2 regions of the Ectobacillus sp. genome follow, and region 1 is predicted to be linked to the other one. Evidence: riboswitches for the same ligand, from Rfam matches in the RefSeq annotation. Region 1 holds a riboswitch; the other holds the start of a gene.
What was found. A riboswitch is a leader RNA that binds a small molecule or an ion and turns the genes downstream of it on or off. The one in region 1 is predicted to bind thiamine pyrophosphate.

Region 1 (3,159 bases):
GTATATAACTGACCGTTAATATGATGAGTAAGAAATACTACATTTCCGTAGCTTGTAGAATAGTAGGAACGGCTGACCGTACCAGAAGCTGCAGCAAGAATTTGGATATTTCCTGGCGCTGCAATATCGACACCATAGTGCATACTACCCCATCTTGGACCGAAATCACTCGTAACAATTCCACCAGAAGCAGGCCAATGTAAGATAGAAGAAGTCTGTGATGTGGAAGTTGGACTAGAACTAGAAGTAGTTACATTCTGCGAAGTAGAAAGATAATCTTTAGAAACATATCCATCATTTCCATTGTAACGAACTTTGTACCAATTTCCTGATTGCCCCGTTACTTCTACTTTTTGACCACTTGATAAGACATCAATAATGTTATAGTTTGTGCCAGGTCCTGTTCTGAAACGTAAACTATCTGCATTTACATAAAATGTAGATGTTGATTGAACAGAAGATGAAGTGGAAGTAGAAGAATTAGAAGAAGTAAGAAAAGCTTTACTTACATAGGCAGCCTGGTTGTTATATGTAATTTTGCACCAGCCATTGTTTTCAGATTCAACTGTAACTTCATCGCCATTACTTAACATTCCTATAATAGAGGAACTAGTACTTGCATCGCTACGAACACGTAGTGCATCTGCTGTTACTTTGTACTTAGAAGAAGAAACTGTAACATAATCTTTGCTTACATAGGCTTCTTGATTGTTATATTGAATTTTGTACCAATTACCGCTTTCGCCTAAAATGGTAACGTTGCTTTGATTTGGTAAGGCACCAATTACGCTATCATTTGTACTAGGACCAGTTCGAACATTTAAATAGGTTGCATTTACAGTTCCAACAGTATTACTGCTTGCTTGCACAGAATCTACAACGAAAGGTAAAGCCGCTAGTGCGACGGAAGAAACGAAAAGAGTTCTAGCTTTCATAGCAATTCCTCCTATTATACTAATAATTGAATAAAAGATTATATATAAAAACGATAGTAATAAATTTAATATGTATCATCTCTATATATATTATTCTATTAATTTAATTATTTTTCAATATATTTATAATAGTTTTTGTTATTTTTAACATTATTCTGTCATTGTTTATAAAAATAACAAAAAAATATCATAAAAATGTAACATAACCCAATTGACAGTTCGTGATCAAGAACAAATCCTGGATTTAGACATAAAAACTAGATAATTTAAGAAGATTGCGAAGAAAATACCTTTATTTTGCCAAGCTATAGTTCCTATGTAAGGTAAAAAAGTTGCGGGAATTACAACGTAATGTTACAATAAGTTCACAATTTAATGAGATTGCTAGGGGAGCTGGTGTTGCCGGCTGAGAGGAGACCGAAAGTCCATGACCCTTTTACCTGATCTAGATAATTCTAGCGGAGGAAAGCAAACGGACGATGAAACTAAAGCCCACTTTCCAGTCGTGAATAATGGGGCTTTTTTTATTTGTTTATATCTTTTCCACTAGGGGTGCTAACTGAGCTGAGAGAGGTGATTTGCCTTAACCCTTATGAACCTGATCTAGGTAATGCTAGCGAAGGGAAGTGATGTATGACAATGAATGATATCCATTGTTTGCAGCCGCTTCTTTATGAGAAAGCGGCTTTTTGTATGCCATACAGAGTTATTAAATAGAAAGAGGGATTTTTCATGAAATTTTGTGATGAACTATATGAGAGGTCAGAGCCAGTATGGAAGATGATTTATGAACACCCGTTTGTAACAGGTATTGGTGATGGAACACTTGACCATAGTAAATTCCAATTTTATATCATCCAGGATTATTTGTACTTACTAGATTATGCGAAGGTATATGCTCTAGGCGTTGTAAAAGCAACAGACCCTGCTGTTATGGGGAAATTTGCAAAGCAAATTGACGCTATTTTAAATGGTGAGATGAACTTGCATAGGCAATATGCACAGCGTCTTGGAATCAATCTACAGGAGTTAGATGAGGCGAAGTCTGCATCAATGAACTTAGCGTATTCCCATTATATGCTTTCCGTATCTCAAAGCGGGACGCTTGCAGAGTTAATTGCATCATTACTTCCTTGTATGTGGAGCTATTGGGAAATAGGAAAGCGCTTAAGTGTAATTGCTGGTAGTGTGGATCATCCATTTTATGGAGAGTGGATTCGCGGCTACAGCTCAAGTGAATACGGTGAACTTTGCATTTGGATGATTGATTTGCTAAATGAAATTGCGGAAGAGAAAAGTAAACAAGAGCTACTTCATTTAGAAGAAATATTTATGAATACAAGTCGTTTTGAATATTTGTTCTGGGATATGGCGTACCGTAAGGAGATGTGGGGATTTGCAGAGCATCGTACAATTTCATAATGTTTCATTTGCTTATGAGGGAGAAAAACAGTCCATTTTACAAAATCTCCATTTTGACGTAGAGCCCGGACAATTTATTAGCATTATTGGACCAAGTGGCTGTGGAAAAAGTACTATTTTTCGGTTGTTAACAGGTCTTGAGAAAGCTACTGCAGGGGAAATTACGATACAAAACGTCACAGGCGGAAGCAGTGCGGTTGGCTATATGCCACAATCAGATTTGTTATTGCCATGGCGTACGATTTTAGAAAATGCAGCTCTTTCTTTAGAGTGCCAAGGAATGAAAAAAAAGCAAGCTCAAAACAGGGCAATGGAATATTTGGAAAAATTCGGGCTGCGTGGTTATGAGCAGAAGTATCCAAAAGATTTATCAGGTGGTATGCGTCAGCGTGTCTCGTTTCTTCGTACCTTTTTAACAGGGAGCGATCTTCTTTTACTTGATGAACCTTTTAGTGCATTAGATGCTATTACGAAGCTAAGTTTGCAAGAATGGTTATATGAGCAATGGTTGAAATGGAATAAAACTATTTTATTTATTACACATGATGTGGAAGAAGCATTGTTCCTATCACAGCGAATATTTGTTGTAACAGAGAAGCCAATTTCAACCATGCAGGTATTCAATGTTCCTTTACCAAAAGAACGGTGCAGACAAGATATTAATCGACCAGAAATACTACAATTGAAAGAAACATTACTTGGTATGCTACAAGGCAAGGTGAAACAATGAAAAAGCTAAATTATTACGTTCCTTCTATTCTTGTTGTAATTATTTTTTTAATTGTATGGGAAATTGGAGCTA
Region 2 (3,159 bases), on a different contig from region 1:
GGATCGCTTGCTCAACCACTTGTATCAGATTGGATTTACAGTTCGTACTTCCAGCAATAAAGTAGACTTGCATCATATTCCGGATTGTATTCTCATGTACTCGTGCCATTCTACTTACCTTCCTTATAGGCCCAATGATTCGTTGGACCGTGTCCGTGGCCAAGCCCAAGATTTTTTTCTATGGCAGCCTGAATGAAATCCTTTGCTACTTGGACGGCTTCCTCAACCGTTTTACCTTGTGCAAGACTTGCTGCAACTGCAGCTGCGAATGTACATCCCGTACCGTGTGTGTGCTTTGTCTCGATCTTCTTACTTGTAAAGTAGGTAAATGAAGTACCATCGAATAATAAATCAATCGCTTCATCTTCTGTATCATCATGTCCGCCCTTGATAACAACATACTTCACACCCAACTCAGAGAGCTTTCTTGCAGCTAGCTGACGCTCTTCCATCGTGGTAATTGCTATTCCTGTTATTGCCTCGGCTTCGGGAATATTTGGTGTGACTACCTTTGCAAGCGGCAACAATTCTTCCTTGAGTGCCTTCATCGCTTCTTGCTGCAGTAATGGGGCTCCCCCTTTTGCAATCATAACTGGATCAACAACGACCTGCTCCCAGCCAAACTTACGAATCTTCTCTGCAACAGTATGAATAATACTACTATCGAACAACATCCCTGTTTTGACAGCATCGACTCCAATATCACTTGCAACCGATTCAATCTGCTCAGCTACTGCAGATGGCAACATTGGATATACTCCTTGCACGCCGAGTGTATTTTGTGCTGTTACAGCTGTTATAGCAGACATTCCGAACACCTTTAGCTCCTGAAATGTCTTTAAGTCTGCTTGTATTCCAGCACCGCCGCCGCTATCAGACCCTGCAATGGTTAATGCTCTATATACCATTTGGCATCCTCCTTACTTAATGTTACCGTATTTTATCACGTCAGTTGGTTCAACAAGAGCCAACTGATTTAGAAATTCAATTTGAAAGCTTCCTGGAACTTCCCCTGATTTAGCTAGCGCCAACTCAGCTGCTACCTCATAGCTAGTAAGAGCTGCAATCGCAGCTGCTACATAATCCTGTTCCACTGCTGCAAATGCTCCAACAACAGCAGTAAGTAAGCAACCCGTTCCTGTTACTTTTGTTAAGATTGAGTGTCCATTTTCAATAGTATACGTTTCTGTACCATTCGACACAACATCTAGTTTACCAGTAATCGCAACTGTTGTATGCAATTGCTTCGCAGCCTTTTCTGCTAATTCTACAATATTTAAATCGCCTTCTCCGGCGTCAACGCCTTTAATTTCCCATTTCTCTCCAATTACATTTGCGATTTCGGCTGCATTTCCGCGTATGACAGCAAGGTCTAGTTCTTTCGCTAAAAGACGTGCTGTTTCTGTACGGTACGGGGTTGCTCCTGCACCAACAGGATCGAAAATAACAGGTGTATTCGCTTCATTTGCTGCCTTCCCAGCCATCAGCATAACTTCCACCATATTTGCGTTGATTGTTCCCATATTTAAAACGATACTACCCGCCATTCTTGCAATATCTGCAACCTCTTCTTTTGCATCTGCCATAAACGGAGATGCGCCGAGTGCAAGCAGACCATTCGCAGAAAAGTTTGCCACTACAATATTCGTAATATTGTGTACGAGTGGATTTACCTCACGTACTTTAGTTAGAATCCTTGCTATTTTTGCTACATCCATTCTTCTTCATCCCTTCTACACTTTTTTACCAACGTAAAAAAACACTCTGCGTATGCAAAGTGTTTTGAATAGGTTCAATTCACAATCCCTACGCTGGCATTATCCAACAGGTTCAAGCGGTCTACGACAGATTAGTCGTACTCTCAGCCTACTTCCATAGGCTCCCGAATCTATTTTCCTTCATTCCCGAATCACAGGGAACACGATAATAACTCATTTTCTAACTTTCTAGTAAATTTTACTCGCATGTTCAGAAAAATTCAAGAAAATATGATTCTGTGATTATAGAAGAAGGACGCCCTGCCAAGCAGGACGCCCTTCTAATTCTAGCAATATTAGAATTTTTCTTGATATTGTTCAAGTTCCCAAGTGTGTACAGAAGTTCTGTAGCTATCCCACTCAGCTTTTTTAGCTGCTACGTATTCGTTGTATACGTGTTCACCTAGTGTTGCTTTACCAATATCACCAGCTTCAAGTGCTGCAATCGCACCTTCTAAGCTTCCTGGTAAATTATCAATACCAAGTTCTTCACGTTTTTCATTGCTCATGTGGAAGATATCTGCATCAATTGCTGCTGGAGCTGTTAAACCTTTTTCAATTCCGTCTAGACCAGCAGCTGCAACTACTGCATATGCAAGATATGGATTTGCAGATGGATCTGGGCAACGAAGTTCAACACGAGTAGCTACGCCGCGTTTAGCAGGGATACGAATTAAGGCAGAACGGTTAGATGCTGACCATGCGATGTAGCAAGGTGCTTCATAACCAGGTACAAGACGTTTGTAAGAGTTTACTAGTGGATTTGTTACGGCTACAAAACTCTTTACATTTGTTAATACACCTGCGATAAATGCATATGCATCTTTTGATAATTGTGCTTCATCACTTGGATCAAAGAATGCATTTTCTCCGTCTTTAAAGAAAGACATGTTAACGTGCATTCCAGAACCATTAATACCAAATACCGGTTTTGGCATAAACGTAGCATGTAAGCCAAATTGGCTTGCAATTGTTTTAACAACCCATTTATATGTTGTTGCTTTATCAGCTGCACCTAGTACATCTGCATATTTGAAGCCAATTTCATGTTGGCCTATTGCCACTTCATGGTGAGAAGCTTCAATAGTGAAGCCCATAGCTTTTAGTGCACGGAAAATTTCTAAACGAACGCGTGCACCAAGGTCTTTAGGAGACGTTTCGAAATAATCACCGTTATCTTGTGTAATAGTAGTTGCTTTACCACTATCGTCTGTTTTAAATAAGAAGAATTCTAGTTCAGGTCCAACAGAAATTGTATATCCCTTTTCAGCAGCTTTGTCGACCGTACGTTGTAGTACGTTACGAGTGTCACCTTCGAATGAAGTACCATCTGGGTTTTTCGCACTACAGATAAAACGAGCTTCAGCATATCCTTCTTCTACAGACCAAGGAAGAACTGCAA

Region 2: it holds a riboswitch for thiamine pyrophosphate, as region 1 does, so the genes downstream of both, thiM (hydroxyethylthiazole kinase) here and tenA (thiaminase II) in region 1, are expected to answer to the same signal.

Annotation. Positions count from the first base shown of each region.
Region 1 covers NZ_JBXKMX010000053.1:2,964-6,122, forward strand. The annotation lists gene AC11ZT_RS02180 (SH3 domain-containing protein) at 1-935, opposite strand, end outside; TPP riboswitch at 1,312-1,419, shown strand; TPP riboswitch at 1,474-1,577, shown strand; gene tenA (thiaminase II) at 1,668-2,357, shown strand; gene AC11ZT_RS02190 (ABC transporter ATP-binding protein) at 2,332-3,087, shown strand; gene AC11ZT_RS02195 (ABC transporter permease) at 3,084-3,159, shown strand, end outside.
Region 2 covers NZ_JBXKMX010000228.1:1,663-4,821, forward strand. The annotation lists gene thiE (thiamine phosphate synthase) at 1-109, opposite strand, end outside; gene thiD (bifunctional hydroxymethylpyrimidine kinase/phosphomethylpyrimidine kinase) at 111-908, opposite strand; gene thiM (hydroxyethylthiazole kinase) at 921-1,718, opposite strand; TPP riboswitch at 1,787-1,896, opposite strand; gene glnA (type I glutamate--ammonia ligase) at 2,054-3,159, opposite strand, start outside.